Regions from separate parts of the Streptomyces sp. ActVer genome, predicted to be linked through region 1. Evidence: riboswitches for the same ligand, from Rfam matches in the RefSeq annotation. Region 1 holds a riboswitch; each other region holds the start of a gene.
What was found. Region 1 has a riboswitch for cyclic di-AMP ahead of O3Q52_RS18335 (LysM peptidoglycan-binding domain-containing M23 family metallopeptidase). Riboswitches for the same ligand answer to the same signal wherever they lie in the genome.
Positions count from the first base shown of each region.

Region 2: another riboswitch for cyclic di-AMP. It lies ahead of O3Q52_RS14825 (LysM peptidoglycan-binding domain-containing protein); the one in region 1 lies ahead of O3Q52_RS18335 (LysM peptidoglycan-binding domain-containing M23 family metallopeptidase).
Region 3: another riboswitch for cyclic di-AMP. It lies ahead of O3Q52_RS41745 (M23 family metallopeptidase); the one in region 1 lies ahead of O3Q52_RS18335 (LysM peptidoglycan-binding domain-containing M23 family metallopeptidase).

Region 1 covers NZ_JAPWHT010000099.1:21,624-27,096, reverse strand. Annotated here, with positions in the region: partial or broken gene O3Q52_RS18345 (SGNH/GDSL hydrolase family protein) at 1-302, opposite strand, end outside; gene O3Q52_RS18340 (DUF6250 domain-containing protein) at 449-1,168, opposite strand; gene O3Q52_RS18335 (LysM peptidoglycan-binding domain-containing M23 family metallopeptidase) at 1,365-2,303, opposite strand; cyclic di-AMP (ydaO/yuaA leader) riboswitch at 2,308-2,472, opposite strand; gene O3Q52_RS18330 (alpha-galactosidase) at 2,768-4,849, opposite strand; gene O3Q52_RS18325 (tyrosine-protein phosphatase) at 5,020-5,473, shown strand, end outside.
Region 2 covers NZ_JAPWHT010000073.1:8,937-14,409, forward strand. Annotated here, with positions in the region: gene O3Q52_RS14815 (CocE/NonD family hydrolase) at 1-401, shown strand, start outside; gene O3Q52_RS14820 (DUF5959 family protein) at 475-1,395, shown strand; cyclic di-AMP (ydaO/yuaA leader) riboswitch at 1,752-1,916, shown strand; gene O3Q52_RS14825 (LysM peptidoglycan-binding domain-containing protein) at 1,920-2,663, shown strand; gene O3Q52_RS14830 (HAD family hydrolase) at 2,800-3,615, opposite strand; gene O3Q52_RS14835 (NAD(P)-binding domain-containing protein) at 3,927-5,165, opposite strand; gene O3Q52_RS14840 (ATP-grasp domain-containing protein) at 5,258-5,473, opposite strand, start outside.
Region 3 covers NZ_JAPWHT010000407.1:3,566-9,038, reverse strand. Annotated here, with positions in the region: gene O3Q52_RS41755 (PrsW family intramembrane metalloprotease) at 1-946, shown strand, start outside; partial or broken gene O3Q52_RS41750 (aldo/keto reductase) at 1,037-1,330, opposite strand; gene O3Q52_RS41745 (M23 family metallopeptidase) at 1,470-2,519, opposite strand; cyclic di-AMP (ydaO/yuaA leader) riboswitch at 2,531-2,686, opposite strand; gene O3Q52_RS41740 (PP2C family protein-serine/threonine phosphatase) at 3,004-4,122, opposite strand; tRNA gene O3Q52_RS41735 (tRNA-Met) at 4,278-4,351, opposite strand; gene O3Q52_RS41730 (dihydrofolate reductase family protein) at 4,500-5,473, opposite strand, start outside.

The sequences.
Region 1 (5,473 bases):
CGCTCGAAGCGCTCCGCGACCTCGTCGGGGTCGGTGCCCGGCCGGATGATGTCGTTGCCGCCCGCACAGAAGGAGACCAGGTCCGGCGCGAGCTCCTTCGCGCGCGTCAACTGGTCCTCGACGATCTGGTCGAGGAGTTTCCCGCGGACGGCGAGGTTGGTGTAGTCGAAGTCGCCCTCGGGCCGGCGGTCCGCGAGAAGCACCGCGAACCGGTCGGCCCAGCCGACGAACGCCCCGTCCGGGCCAAGGTCGCCGACGCCCTCGGTGAAGCTGTCCCCCACCGCCACGTACGACCCGATCACTGATCTGTTGTCATTCTTCGAATCGTCTGCCACATCGGGCCATGATTCACCTTCGGGTGTGAGCTACGCGACCGTAGGAAGGGGTTGACGGGCGGTGAGATAAGCCACTCGTCAAGTGTTGGTCAATCCCGGAATAAGGGGCTCGATCAGGCACGTTGTCGCAGCTCCCGCACCCGGAAGTCCGTGATCCTGAAGTGACTCCACACGGTCCGGAACGCGAAGTTGCCGCTCGTGTACGGCTCTTGGTCCACGAAGTCGAAGACGAGCCGTCCGTTGTCCCACCACTGGACCGTCGAGCCGTTCGAGACGATCCGGACACGGTTGGGTTCGTTCGCCGTGAGCAGCGGCTCGGTGTAGTCGAAGACGAGGGGTCGGACGCCCGCCTCACCGACGTAACGGCGCAGCCTGGTCGTGGTGTTGGTGTTGGCGCCGTATCCGGCGTAGTACGTCGTGAGGTGGTCGTACTCGTCGAGCGCGCCGCCCCGCTGCGTGGCGAAGAGGTCCTCCGGGGAGCGGACGTCCGTGGCGTTCCAGAAGTTGTTGAGGTCCGAGACCCGGTCGTTGGCGCCGCCCGCCGAGACCGGTGTGGCGGTGTACTCCAGGACGTACGGCCCTCGCAGCTTTCGCTTGAACCAGACCGTCGCGCCGCTCGGCACATCTATCTCCAGGACTCCCCGGGAGGCGGTGACACTGCCGCCGTCCTGCAGTTCCGTCACCCACTGGCCGAGGCCGTGCCGGAAGTCGTCGCGGGCGATGAGCCGCCCCGGACGGTGCCGGGCTGCCGCGCTCGCCGTCTGCGTGGGGACGAGCGCAGCGGGTGCGGCACCGGTGGCCAGGGCTCCGAATGCTCTGCGTGTGGTCGTCATGAAGACCTCCAAGGCATGAAAGGCGCATAGAAAGCGCTTGCGGAGATCACTGTGTCCCGGCTTCCGCACCCCTGTCGACACATCGCCCGGCCATGCCACAGAACCGAAACACCGAAGGCCGGACCCCGGGGATCACAGGGTCCGGCCTTCGGAGACGAGCGGAGTGGTACGCCGTGCGGGCGTGCCTGGCGTCGGGTCAGACGGAGACGCCCTTGCCACGCAGGTACGCCAGCGGGTCCACGTCCGAGCCGTAGTCGGGGGTGGTGCGGATCTCGAAGTGCAGGTGCGGGCCGGTGACGTTGCCCGTCGCGCCGGAGAGGCCGACCTGCTGACCCTCGGACACGGTCTGTCCGGCCGAGACGGAGAGGGAGGACTGGTGGGCGTACTGGGCGTAGCGGCCGTCGTCGAGCTTGATGACGACCTGGTTGCCGTACGCGCCGGCCCAGCCGGCCGAGACGACCGTGCCCGCGCCGACGGACTTGAGGGACGTGCCGGTCGGGACCACGAAGTCGACGCCGGTGTGGTAACCGCTGGACCACATGCTGCCCGACATCTTGTACGGGGTGCCGACGCCCGCGCCCGCGACCGGCAGCGTGAAGCCGGCGGCACTGGCTTCGGACGCGGCCTTGGGAGCCGCAGCCTTGGGAGCCGCAGCCTTCTTCGCGGACGACTCGGTGGCCTTGGAGGCACCGGAGTCGGAGCCGGAGTCCGAGGAGGCGGCGGCCTTGCCGATCGACAGCTTCAGGCCCGGGTGGATCAGCGCCGGGTCACCGCCGATCGCCTTGCGGTTGTCCTCGTACAGCTTCTTCCAGCCACCGCTGACGTCCTGTGTGTCGGCGATCTTCGACAGGGAGTCGCCCGCACGCACGGAATAGGTCTTGGCCGCGGCCTTCTTCGCCTCGGCCTTCTTCGCCTCGGCCTTCTTGTCGGCGGCGGCAGGCGCCGATTCGGCGGCCTTACTCGCGACATTCGAGACGCTCGCCACGGAATCGGCGGCGGACTGCGGAGTCGCGGCGTGCGCTCCGGTCGCACCGAGCAGCGGAAGGGCCAGCGCGGCGCCACCGGTTCCGGCGACGGCTATGGAGCGGGTGAAACGCTGGGACTTGGGACGGCGGTGCTTACCCTTCGCGGGCATGACGAATTCCTCTCCGGCGCCTGCGAGGTGAGCTGTCGGGTGCGAGCTGGAGATGCCCGGCCGTGTTTGCGCACGACTTAACCCCTAGCCGTTCCGGAGACCGGAACAGGCGTTCTACCTGTGGGTCCCCCGCTCCTGCCGTGTACGGGTGGGTGAGCGGATTCCGGGCGGCGGCAGGATTGGGCGTCCGTCCGGATTGATGGCGAACGTAAGCGACATGAAGACGCAGGAACAACCTTTGGGGTTTCCTGTGTGCCCCGTTCTCTTGATCCCTGACCGAAATGACGGTCACGCTGCGTAAATCAGGGATCTTCCCCCTTTGTTAAATCCCTGAAAACGCAGCCGAATTACGTGAACATGGCGACAGCGGACCGTCACGAATATGACGCTGCTCACGGAGTGCCGTTCCAGGAGCCTTTATTCCAGAGCGAGTTGGAACTAAGGCTCCATTACGGACACAACAGTCACATGCGACGCAGGCGGAAAACTGCCGCATCAAGGTCACCGTGCAGCCCCGTCCGCAACCCGTGATGCAACAGCACCGCACCTCGGTGGACTTCGCCCGTTTCGAGGCATTCGTACACCGCTGTCGGGTCGAGCCCCCGCAGCCGCACCGGAGCGACCGGCTCACCGTAGTGCTGGGCCTGGAGCCAGGCGAGGACCACGACCTCGCCGTCACGCGAGTACTGCACGGCGCTCAGTCCGCCCTCCGGCGCCCGCAGCCGGTGGAGGTCCCCGCCCTGCACGACGGGCCGGATCTCCTTGTAGAGCTCCACCCACGTCCGCGCCTCGGCCAGTTCCTCGTCGCTCCACCGGGTCAGGTCGCCGCCGACACCGAGCACTCCGGCCATCGCGCTCACGAAGCGGAAGCGCAACGAACTGACGCGGCCGTTGAGCTGGACGTTCGGGCTGTCGGTGACCCAGGCCGCCATGGTCCGCGCGGGATGCACCTGAGTGAAGCCGTGCTGGATGGCGAGCCGGTCGAGCGGGTCGGTGTTGTCCGAGGTCCACACCTGGTCCGTACGCGCCATGATCCCGAGGTCGATACGGCCGCCGCCGCCCGAGCAGGACTCGAAGGCGACGCCCGGGTGGGCCTCCCTCAGCCGGTCCAGGAGGCGGTACAGGGCGTGCACATGGTCCACCCAGAGCCGCTGCGGGTAGGCCTCGCCGGGCCACCCCGCGTCGGTGAAGCAGCGGTTGAAGTCCCACTTCACATAGTCGATCGGCGCACTGGAGAGCAGCATGTCGAGCTGCTCCCAGAGGTACTCCTGGACGTCCTCGCGGGCGAGGTTCAATACGAGCTGATTGCGCAGCTCCGACCTCTTTCGTCCCGGTTGGAACTGCACCCAGTCGGGGTGCGCGCGATACAGCTCGCTGTCCGGGTTGACCATCTCGGGCTCGACCCAGATCCCGAACTGCATCCCCAGCGCGTGCACCTCGTCGGCGAGGGGCTTGAGGCCCGCCGGGAAGCGGTCGGGGTTGGGCGTCCAGTCGCCGAGCCCGGCCCGGTCACTGGTGCGCGCCCCGAACCAGCCGTCGTCGACCACGAACAGCTCGACCCCCATGGCGGCGGCCCGCCGCGCGAGCGCCCCCTGCTGTTCCTCGGAGATGTCGAACTCCGTGGCCTCCCAGGAGTTGTAGAGCACCGGCCGGTGCTCGTCCGCGTCCGGGATCACATAGGCGCGCTGGTAGGCGTGCCAGGCACGGCTCGCGCCGCCGAATCCGCCGTCGCTCCACAGCCCCGCGAAGACGGGTGTGACGAAGCTCTCCCCCGGCTCCAGCCGCAGCAGCCCCGAGTCGTCGTACCCGACCCCGCCGGTGATCTGCACGCGCGCGTCCGGGAGTTGGGCCACGGCGATCCGCCAGGTGCCCGACCAGGCGAGGGCGCACCCGTAGACCTCGCCCCGCTCCTCGGTGGCCGCTCCGTCGGGGTCCAGGGCGACCCAGGGCAGGTGCTGGTGCGAGGTGTGCCCGCGCCGGCTGCCGATGACCTTCTCACCGTAGGTGAGTTCGGAGCGTACGAGCCGGGACTCGGCCGCCCACCGCCCGTGCAGCTGGGACAGCCGCCAGCCGTCGCGGTGCGGCAGCGTCCAGGCCGCGGAGTCGGCGCGCAGCACCTCCAGGGCGGGCCCTTCGTTGGCGAGGGTCACCCACCGCTCGACGACGTCGGTCCCGGCCCGCATCCGGTAGTGCAGCGTGATCCCGAGCCCGGAGTCGGAGAACCGCAGCCGCAGCTCGTCGCCGTCCGCCTCGTACGTCTCGAAGCTCCACTCGGTGCCGCGCCGCTCGTCCGTCCGCACGGACAGGGCGGGCCGCACGAACCGGGGGCCGCCCTCCACCGGGTACTCCTCGTGCCCGTCGAGGGTGGCCTCGAAGGCCCAGTACTCCGGCCCCGGGCCGGCGGCGAGTGCCTCGGCGTCGGCGAGCGCGATACGCGGACCCCAGTGCAGATGCAGCAGCGCGTCGTCCTCGCCGAGCCGCAGGGCATAACTGCTCGCCGGGCCCGAAAGAAGCCACGTACGACCGTCTTCGCCGATCTCCAACATCAAACCCTCACAGATCCGAACAGGCACGCTCAATCATCAACATCATTATGGGCCGGGTGCCTCCCCGGCAACGCCTGTGGACAACTCATTGGCCTACGAATCGATGTCGTATCGTCGAGAAACGCACTTCGCCGACGAGCCGCGTCGGCAGCCGAATGGGAGGAGCCCCCGTGACGCAGCAGGTCCCGTCGACCGAGCCCGAGCTGGCTGGAGTGCGCAACTTCCGTGATGTGGGCGGCCTGCCGACGGTGGACGGCCGGCGCGTGGCGTACGGACGGCTGTTCCGCAGCGGCCATCTCGCGCACGCGACGGAGTCGGACGCCGAGTTCCTCTCGTCCCTGGGCCTGCACACGATCTTCGACTTCCGCAACGCCGCCGACCAGAAGCTCGAAGGGCCCGACGTCGAGCTGCCGGGTGTGCGGAACGTGAATCTTCCGCTGACCGACCCGGCGCACGGCGCCGAGTTCTGGACGATGGTCCGCGACGGCGACATCGACCAGTTGCGCTCGATCCTCGGGGACGGCAAGGCGGCGGACCGGATGATCCGTTCCTACCGCGCGATAATCCAGGAGCGCACGACCGAGCACCGCCAGGTGCTGCACTCGATGGCCGAGGACGGCGTCC
Region 2 (5,473 bases), on a different contig from region 1:
AGCAGGCGGAGCCCATGGGGGTCAACTTCCCCGCGACGCTGGACGAGCCGCGCCCCGAGCGTCTCGTCGTGCGCGATGTCGCCAAGGGCGAGTGGCGTCTGGAGGTGGACCCGGGCTACGGAGGCACCCGTGTGTATCCCGACGGCCTCGAATTCACCGAGGAGGCCCTGGACACGTACACGATCGTCGAGTCGGACCCGCTGTCGGCCCGCGCCCGCTCGGACTGGTTCGTCCGGCTGCACCGGCCGGACCTGCCGTGGGACGCGAGCGTCGAGGCGCACTCCGAAACCACCTGCGACGAGGCGGACTTCATCACCTCGAACGAGGTGATCTGCAAGGACGGTGACGAGGTGGTGTTCCACCGCACCTGGGAGAAAAGGATTCCGCGGACCGCGGGGTGAACTCGTACGCTCCCCGAATGACGGCGAAGGCGTACGTGGACCCCACGACCGCAAACGCGTATGTAGGGACCCCATGACCGCATACGCCTATGTGGGGCCCGAAGACATAAGGGAGGCCGTCCGGCCCGGCGGGGGCGGTGCCCGGATCCGGACCCCGGCCGACCTCGACGCCTTCCTGTCCGCCCGCCCCGCCGACGAACTCGACGAGCCGTTCACCTTCGTCGTCGACGCCTCCCTGACCCTGCTCCTGGCCCCGCGCCGCTCCGAGCACGTGGCCTGCGCGGACGGGAAACCGGTGTGCGCCGCCGGGGAGTTGGGCTTTGCGCGGACCTCGTCCGGCTGGGCGGTCACGTACGCCAGCAACCAGTCCACCGGCTACTGCCCCGACCCCGAGTCGTGGCGGTCGCTCGCGGCGGCCCTCACCCGCGCGGGCATCGACCGCACCGGCGCCCACACCGTCGGCTACACCCACCCGATCACCTACCGCCGCTGCCCGTCCTGCGCCGGGTGGAACTCCGTACAGGACGCCCATTTCGTATGTGCCCTCTGCGACGCCGATCTCCCGGCCGACCACCGCACCGGCCCGACGGACCTCGCGCTCCTCGCCGACGAGGAGGGCAACTCGGTCAGGATCACGGTCCTCGGCCGGCACCCGCGAATGGTGGCGGGCCTCGCGGCCGAGATCGTCGTGGAGACGCCTTTCGTCCGTGGCCGCCTCGAACTCGCTCTGTGGCGCCGCCGACTTGAGGCCTGGGGGCACGCCCTGGACGCCGCATTCGACCGCGGCGAGGACATCGCGTGGATGACGGTGGAGCGAGGACCGTCGATTTCCATTCGGCTCACGGGAGAACGGGATTGCCCCGAGGTGATCGTGGAGGACGACACGATTTCCATGGCCACGGTGTGCGTTCCCGTCGATCTTCCCCGGAACTGGATCGACAGCCACCGACAGAAACTGCGTGACGTACTGACTCTCTGGAACCCAGAAGGCTGACCCTCCGGGACCCTGAAGAGCAGTGAGAACGTTTCTGGACAAGTAGCCTCTTATGCCGACTGGGCGGACATCCAGGCTCCGCCCGACTTGCCCGTATTAGGCACCTAGCGCACCTAATTCCCCACCTGCGCACGTGAATTGGGTCACGTCCGCCCGGGACGGCCACTTTGCCGAGCCGGTCGATTCACCTTTGCTCAAGGCAAGTTGAACTTCACCTTCCGAATGGATCAAGAATTCCCATCTGCCCCGAACAGGCAAATGACATCTCCATGTGAATTCTGGGCTTGTTCACGGCATGTGCTCTCGCATACGTTCACGTCACTCCGGATGGACCGCCTAATCCTGCCGCCGCCCGGAGATCCCAACCACCCATTCACTCGCGTACGGCAGGAGCGGGGGACCCAGGTAGGCCGCCGGTCCGGATTCCGGAACGGCTCGGGGTGAAGCCGCGTGCAGCATGCGGCCGGGCAGCTCCCGCCCGAACCCGACAGCTCACCTCGCAGGCGTCGGAGAGGAAACGCGCCATGGCCGCACGAGGCAAGCACCGCCGCCCCAGAATGAACACCCTCACGCGTGGCATCGTCGCCGCGGGAACCGGCGGAGCCGCGCTCGCGCTCCCCATCGTGGGCGCGACCGGCGCCCAGGCCGCACAGCCGACGCAGGCCGCCCAGGCCGCACCGGCCGCGGTCCCGCAGGTCTCGCTCGTCACGTACAAGGTGGTCTCGGGCGACACCCTGACCAAGATCGCCAAGAAGCACTCCACGAGCGGCGGCTGGCAGAACCTGTACAAGGCCAACCGCGCGGTCATCGGCGACGACCCGGCGGTCATCCGCCCCGGCCTCAAGCTGACAGTCGGCACGAAAAACGCCCGAACCTCCGCAAAGACGGCCACTGCGACCAAGGCGTCCACCGCGTCCGCCGTCACCCCCGCCGCCGCGAAGACGTACACGAACGACCTCGACGGCTGGATCAGGGAGTCGCTGGACATCATGGCCCAGCAGGGCATCCCCGGGTCGTACGACGGCATCTACCGCAACATCATGCGCGAGTCGTCGGGCAACCCGCAGGCCATGAACAACTGGGACTCCAACGCCGCGGCCGGTACGCCGTCGAAGGGGCTCCTCCAGACCATCGACCCGACCTTCAACGCCTACCACGTGGCCGGCACCTCGATGGACCCCTTCGACCCGGTCGCCAACATCACGGCGGCATGCAACTACGCCGCCGCGAGGTACGGCTCGATCGACAACGTCTTCGGGGCCTACTGAGCGGGCCGGTATCGGGCCGACCGATGCCGGACGTACTGGTGCCGGACGTGCTGGTGCCGGGTGTGCCCGCGGCGAGGGAGACCGACCTCTCCGCGGGCCGCCCGGCTTTCTCCTGACGCAGAACCCTGACGCAGAACTAGGACCGCGGGCCGAAGAGCCGTTCCAGTACCACCGCGATGCCGTCCTCCTCGTTCGACAGGGTCACCTCGTCGGCCACCGCCCGGAGTTCGGGGTGGGCGTTGGCCATCGCGACGCCGTGGGCCGCCCAGTCGAACATCGGGATGTCGTTGGGCATGTCACCGAAAGCGATCGTCGTGGCGGGAGTGAGGCCGAGGTGTTCGGCCGCCAGGGCGAGACCCGTCGCCTTGGTCACGCCACATGGCTGGAGTTCGACTGTGCCGGGGCCGGACATCGTGACCGTGGCGAGGGAACCGACCGCTCCGCGGGCCGCGGACGCCAACTCGTCGTCGGACAGCAGGGGATGGCGCAGCAGCACCTTGCTGATGGGTTCCGTCCAGAGGTCGTCGCGGCGCAGGACACGTACCGCGGGGAGCGTCGGGTGCGGCATCTCGTACCCCGGCTCGATGAGCGTGAGTCCGTCGACACCGTCCTGGTCGACCGCGGCGTACACGTCCCCGACCTCCGCCTCGATCTTGCCGAGCGCCGTCTCGGCCAGCTCGCGGTCGAGGGTGACCGACCAGACCATGCGCTCGGCGCCGGCGTCGTACAACTGCGCTCCCTGACCGCACACCGCCAGTCCCTGGCTGCCCAGTTCGTCCAGCAGGGGGCGTACGCGCGGTGCCGGGCGCCCCGTCACCACAAGGTGCCTGGCACCTCTCCCGATTGCCATCGCCAGCGCGGCGCGTGACCTGTCCGAAAGAGTGTCGTCGCCTCGCAACAACGTCCCGTCCAGGTCAGTGGCGATGAGTGAATATGCAATCGGTGCGGCCATGATCAGAGAATACGGATCGAACGCCCCAACGACTCGACGGGAACCGGACGTCGTCCGGTATCTCGTCAGGCACAGGGGTCGTCACAGGCACCATCCGTCGGCCGCCCGGGGGCAAATCGCGGGCGAAGAGGAGCAGTTGGCCATGCCCTGCCTGCTCCCCCGCCCCCGGTCAACCGGCCCGTCGCCCGCCCCCGGGCCCCATCTCCCGGTGCCCGGCCTCGCCCCGTGGACGCGGCTCGCGCGCGGCCTTCGCGCCGCTCGGCGGCTTCGGCGACGCGTTGATGCGTACGCGCACGAAGCGGAGGTTCCGTTCAGCCGCGCGCCCCCACCAGATGCCGGACCAGCCTCGGTGAGGCGAACTCCGTCCCGCACACGAACCGCATCACGGGACCGTACGAAGCCGCCGCCGGCAGCCCCGTGAAGTACAGCCCGGGTACCGAGGACCTGAACCCGGCACCCAGCTTCGGTGTCCCCCGGCTCACCGCCAGTTCCGTACGCAGTTCGTGCCCGAGGAAGTCCATCGAGGCGAGGTCGACGCGGTATCCGGTCGCGGCGACGACGTGGTCCGCGGAGAGTTCCTCGACGCGTCCGTCGAGGGTCTGGACGGCGAGGGCCGGATGGCCGCCCGCCGATCCGGAGCGGACGATCCGCGACACCTCGCTCACCTGCACCTTCCCCTCGAACCGCTCCCGCAGCCACCAGGCGCCGAGAGGGCCTAGCACCCGGCGGACCAGGAAGTGCCGGGCCTGCGGCGGCAGATGGCGGTACGGGTGGGGGTAGTAACTGAGGGCCCACAGCGACCAGGCCCGGCCGAAGGGCGACTCGGGGCGCAGCCTCGGCTGTGTCCACGGGGGCGCGCCGAAGGCGACCGAGCCCTTACCGCGCGCCACCACGCGCACCTGCGCGCCCGCCTCCGCCGCGGGCGCCGCCGTCTCCAGGGCGGACTGGCCCGCGCCCACGACGATCAGCTCCTTGCCGGAGAACCGGGACAGGTCGTGGAGCTGCGAGCTGTGCGAGACGGGCCCCGTGGGGGTCGGTCCGTCGGGCGCGGCCGCGGCCAGCTCGGGCGGCAGATGGGCCAGCCCGGACAGCCCGGTCGCGACGACGACCGCCCGCGCGGTGAACAACTCCCCGGAGTCCAGCTTGAGTTCGAAGCCCCCCGAGCCGCGCCGACCGCCCCGCCCGGCATCCCCCTGATCGCCCCGCCGGTCGACCGACACGACCCGCACCCGCTCCAGGTCCGGCACGAGCTTCTGCCGGAACCACTCCCCGTAGGCGACGAACGTCTCGACCGGGACGATGTCCTCGTCCGTGACGAGTCGGCGGATGCCGGCCGCGTCGCAGTAGTCGACGAGGTTGTGCCCGGGCTGCGGGGCGTCGATGTTCGAGGCGGCCGGGGTCGACTTCAGAAGCATCCCCTCAGGCATGTGCTCACGCCAGCTCACCATGGGCTCACCGAACACCCGTACCGCAATGCCGCGCGCTCGCAGATGCGCGGCGGTGGACAGGCCGAAGGGCCCGGCACCGATCACTGCCACCGGCTCCATCACGAAGTCCCCTCCCCAGGACGCTGCTTCGTCACTTCGTGGTCAACACCAACGTGCGTGTGCTGTGTATCGCTGGCTCGTGGCCGAAGGGGCCCTCACCCCGTGCTCGGACGGGTGCTCCGGCGGTTGGTCCGCCACAGTTGGTACATGTGCTTCGCTCCGGGCCGTACGAAGCGCGCGAGCATGGTGAAGAACGGCCGCAGGTCGTCCGCCGCCAGCCACGCCAGCTCCGTGCCGCTCGCGTGGGCCGGGGCGTGCGGTGTCGAGTAGCCGCTGCGGCGGTACGCGAGCAGGGCGGGCAGGTCGATGTT
Region 3 (5,473 bases), on a different contig from region 1:
ATGGATAGCGACGGCGACGGCGGACCCGTCCAGCGCCGACACACTGGGCGCGACGGTCATAGCACCCATAGTCGAGGAGTCGGCGAAGGCAGCAGCCGTCTTACTCGTCTTCCTGTTCCGCAGACGGGAGTTCACGGGAATCCTGGACGGCGTGGTGATAGCCGGCGTCACGGCGACCGGCTTCGCGTTCACCGAGAACATCCTGTACCTCGGCACGGCGTTCGGCACGGACCAGCTCAGCGGCGGCAGCGGCATCGCCTCCGTCACGGCGGCGACCTTCTTCGTACGCGTGATCATGTCGCCGTTCGCGCATCCGCTGTTCACCGTGCTCACGGGCATCGGCTTCGGCATCGCGGCGCTGTCCGCGGACCGCCACCAGGTACGCCGAGTACTGCTCCCGATCATCGGGCTGCTGCTGGCGATGGGCATGCACGCGATGTGGAACGGCTCGTCGACGTTCGGCGAGTACGGCTTCTTCACGGTCTACGCGGCCTTCATGGTCCCGGCGTTCGGCCTGCTGACCTGGCTGGTCATCTGGACCCGCCAGCGCGAACTGGGCACGATCCGCGACGAACTCCCCGCGTACGCGATGGCGGGCTGGCTCACGGCACCGGAGCCGTACGTCCTCGGCTCGATGAAGGCACGGCGGCTGGCCCGCGAGTACGCCACGCACCACGGCGGTCGCGCGGCGGGCAGGGCGGTCGCGGAGTACGAGGCGTACGCGACGTCGCTGGCGTTCCTGCGCCACCGGGGCCGCAAGGGCCGCGCGGGCGCCGACTTCGTCGTACGGGAACGGGAGCTGCTCCACGAACTGTGGACGCGCCGAGAACCGGCCCGCCCGGCTCTCCTGTACGCGGCCCGGGCGACGGCTCCGGCACCGGTGGCACCGCAGTGGCAGGGCTACCCAGCGCCAACGCAGTACACGTACAACCCGTACCGCTCTTAATAGGCGCAGCCCCAAACCACAACACGAACCCAAGAGCGCAACCGCACCCCCACCCCAGACGAAACCCCACCCCCAGTCCCGCCCCGCCCCTCAGCCAGAAGCCGAGGTCAGCCTCCCCAACTCCCCCTCCGTGAGGACAAGCCCGGCCACCCCCAGCAACGCCGGAAGCTGCTCCACCGTACGAGCGCTGGCGATGGGCGCGACGACGGTCGGCCGGGACGCCAGCCAGGCCAGAGCCACGGTGGCGGCCTCGACCCCACGCTCCCGCGCGACCTCGTCGAGCGCGGCCAGCACCCGCGGCCCCCGCTCCGACTCCAGATGCGCACCCGCGGACCCGGCCCGCGCGCTGTCGACGACGGCACCCGCCCGGTACTTGCCGGTGAGGAGCCGAAGACGTTGCCGCCGAGGGAGAGCGGAAAAACTTCCAGGTCGGACGAACCCAGCTTGCGGAGAGAGGTCATGGGTGGGTCAACGGCCGTACCGGACGGCCGTATTCCGCACCCAGGAACCTCTCAGACCCTTCTTACGGGGTGAGCCCCTTGCCCCGCAGCCACGCCATCGGGTCGATGCCGTCGCCACCGCTGGTGTAGACCTCAAGGTGGAGGTGCGCCCCGGTGACGTTGCCGGTCGCGCCCACGCGGCCGATGACGTCACCCGTGCTGACCTTCTGCCCGGCGCTCACGCTGATCGACGACTGGTGGGCGAACCACAGCTCCGTACCGTCTTCGAGCTCCAGGATCGTGCGGTAGCCGTACGACCCGCTCCAGCCCGCTTCCTTGATCGTGCCGCTGGAAACGGCCTTGATCGGCGTACCCGTGGGAGAGGCGAAGTCCAGACCCGTGTGCTGGCCGGAGGACCACAGCGAGCCGGTCTGACCGTAGGTCGAGGTGATCGTGTACGAGGAGGTGGGCAGCGTGAACTGCTTGGCGAGCTCGGCGAGGCGCGCGGCCTCGGCCTTCTCCTTGGCCTCCTGGTCGGCCTTCTTCTTGGCGGCGGCGACCTTGGCCTCGGCGGCGTCCCTCTCCTTGGCGGCCAGCGTGGCTGCCTTCTTCGCGGCGGCGGCCTCGGCGGCCTCCTGGGCCTCGCGGTCCACCTGGTCCTGCTGCTGCTCGGCCTGGAGCATGATGCGGGCGCGCAGGGCCTCGCCGGCATCCGAGTTGCCCTGCTCGGCGTCGGCAGCGGTGAGGCCGACGGCGGTGATCGGGGTGCTGGAGCCCTCGGGGGCGTCGTCGTCCGAGAACGGCGAGCCGACGTTCGGCAGGTCGGGGATCGAGATCGACACCGGGGGCTTGCCGGTCTGCGCGGTGGCCATGCCACCCGCACCGACGGCGGCTATGACACCGACGCCCAGAACGGTCGAGCTACGGGCGAGTCCGCCGCCGCGCTGCTTGGCGACGCGGTGCCGGCCGCGGACCGGAAGGACGGTCTCCGCGCTGGGATTCCAGACCTCCCACGTCTCCTCGTCCTTACGAGCGCCGTAGGCGAATGTGTCGGGCTTCTTCTCACCCGAGGACTCACCCGTCAACTCATCCGGAACGAACGAGGGTGTGAGGGCAGACCGGTTGGACGCCACGTGGGCGCACTCCTTTCCTTCCTTCTCGCCTACCGGGTTAGCTGACGGGTTCGGAGCAGGAAGGTCTCCTACGCGCGTCAACCGCGGTGCGCTACACCGCGAAGACGAGCGATTCACCCCAAGTGATGGTTCCCCGGTTCCCTTGCGGGATTCGGCGCGTGCGCACGGAGCCGACTCTTGTGACGGCTGGGACGACCGCGCTGCGTTATCGAACGTTAATAGACCCGGGCACCGGATTCCAAGCTGTTCCTGATGATCGTTACGACCCTTGGCCCGGACTTACAGGTCACGAGCGGGGTAAATCGGGCGAGTTGATCGACATTCAGGAACAGGAGTCCTGTTGATGGTGCGTCAGCTGTTGAGCGGAGGGACGCCGTTCGACTACCAGCAGTGACATGGGTCTCCGAAAGAGCGACGCATCTCACGGCCGCCGCACTCACGACCGTCACGCAATCACCACGACCGTGCCCTCACGACTGCGCCCTCACGGCCGCCGCACCGCAAGCAGAGCCATGTCGTCGGTCGCCCCGCCCCCGGTGTGCCGCAGGACGTCGTCCAGTACCGCGGTGAGCAACGCGTCGGGCCCGGGAAAGACCCGCCCGGACAGCCGTCGCGCCGGATCGTAGAAGACGTCTCGCCGGTCCCGCGCCTCGGAGAGCCCGTCCGTGTGGAAGAGCAGCATGGCCCCGCCGGGGAACTCCTCCTCCTGTCCTCGGTCGGGCCAGGCCCCCAACTCCCCGGTCCCGAGCGGCAGCGCGGGCTCCGGCGCGGCGAGCGTACGTACCTCTCCGTCGCCGTACAGCAGGAGGGGCCCGGGGTGGCCGCGGTTCACGAGGCGTACGACCGGGGTGCCGTGCGGGATCTCGGCGAGCACGGCGGTGGTGAAGTCCTCGAAGACCGCGATGATGTCGCGCCGGACACCTTCGCGCGCGAGCGCCCGCTCCAGCCGCTGCGCGACCGCCTCCAGGCTGGCCTCCTGCTCGGCGGCCTCCCGGAAGGCCCCGATGAGTACGGCGACGACGCCGACCGCCCCCATGCCCTTGCCCCGTACGTCGCCCACGAGGAGCCGTACGCCGTGCGGGGTGTCCTGCACGGCGTACAGGTCGCCCCCGATGAACGCGCCCTCCTGCGCGGCCTCGTACCGTGCCGCGATCTCAAGACCGCCGATCCGCGCGGCCGGTTCGGGCAGTACGGCCCGCTGGGCGGCCTCCGCGATCTCGCGGGCGGTGGCGAGGCGCGCGTTGCCGCGTCCCACGAGCCGGTTGATGCCGACGGCGAGCACGGCGGCCGTGGCCACGGTGAGGACCTCTGTGACCGCACCCGCGTCGAAGGCGAACTTGAGATGCACGAGAGCCATGCCCACGGTCGCCGCGATTCCCGTCCACACCGTGGCGCCGAGCGAGAAGAGGGGTGCGGCGATGAGCACCGCGGCCGTGAAGAAGGGAGCCGCGGTGAAGTCCTGCGGGGTGAGGAGGTCGTAACAGACACCGGCGACGATCAGCAGCGCCGGCAGCACGCGGACGAGGGTGCGCTGGTACGAGGCGGTCCTCTCCACGGGCTCGACGTCCACGGGCTCGACCCGCACCGACTCCTGCTCCTCCACCTGTCCAGGCTTCCGGGAGCGGGGGTGGCGGGCGAGCGGACGAGGACCGGGCGGGTGAAGCCACCTGGGAACACCCGGGAAAGCGCCTGAAGAAAACACCCGGGAAAACACCTGAGGCCGGAATCCTTGATCGGATTCCGGCCTCGGGCCTTCAGTAGCGGGGACAGGATTTGAACCTGCGACCTCTGGGTTATGAGCCCAGCGAGCTACCGAGCTGCTCCACCCCGCGTCGTTAAGACCACTGTACGCCATCTGCGGGACCCGAAGCACACGCGTTAACTTCGCCCGCGCTTCACCGGGTGGTTTGGTACGAAAAATGACGATCGGCGATACGGGTCGGCCCTGCCCGTCGGCCGTACCGACGGGAAACGCGCCGGTCAGGCCAGATGACGGTTGGGGGCCTTCGCGTCGGCCTCGTACTCCGGGAGCACCAGGACGTCGGCGCCGGACGCGGCCAGCAGCCCGCTCCCGTCCGCGCCCGCCACGAAGGTGTCCGGCTCCCGCCAGGCGGTCACGACCCTGCGTACGCCCGCGTCGAGGATCAGCCGGGCGCAGGGCGCGGGCCGGGACGCGCGGCGGGCGCACGGCTCCAGGCTGCTGTAGACGGTGGCGGCCGCGAGCCGCGGATCACCCGGCTCGACCTTGGCGAGCGCGGCCTCCTCCGCGTGCGACACAGGGTCAGCCTCTCGGGAGTACCCCCGGGCCAGCTCCGTACCGTCGGCCGCGACGACGACCGCGCCGACGCTGAACGCGGTCCGCGAGGGCGGACACTCGGCGGCCAGTTCGCAGGCGAGCGCGAGCCATCGGTGGTCGGCGGCGGAGGGTACGTTCCCGGTGCCGGGCGCGGTGGGGACGTACCGCATGAGGACGACGTCCCCCACGGGCCGCGTCTCGACCAGCCGCAGCCGGTTGCGGGGGCCGCCCGGGTAGTCGCCGGGTCCGAACAGCCGGGGCGCGTCCGGCTCCCCCACGACGAGGGGCGCGAGGGCGAGCTGCAGTTCGTCGGCGAGGCCCTGGCTCAGAAGCTGGGTGTGGACGCGGCCGCCGCCCTCGACCATGAGCCGCCGTACGCCGCGGACGTCGTGAAGGTGGGTGAGTACGGCCCGCCAGTCGACGTCCGGGCCGACGGAGACGACATCGACGCCGAGCCCGCGCAACGCGTCACCGGCCTTGGCGGCCCCCTCGTCGGTCGTGTAGACGATCTTCTCGCCGCCCGTGGACCAGAAGTTGGCGTCGGGGTCGAGGTCGCCGCTGCCGCTGACGGTGACCTTCAGCGGGTACTCCGGCCGTCCGGCGGCGACCCGGGCCGCGCGGCGCTCGGCGGAGTTCACAAGGAGCCGGGGGTTGTCGG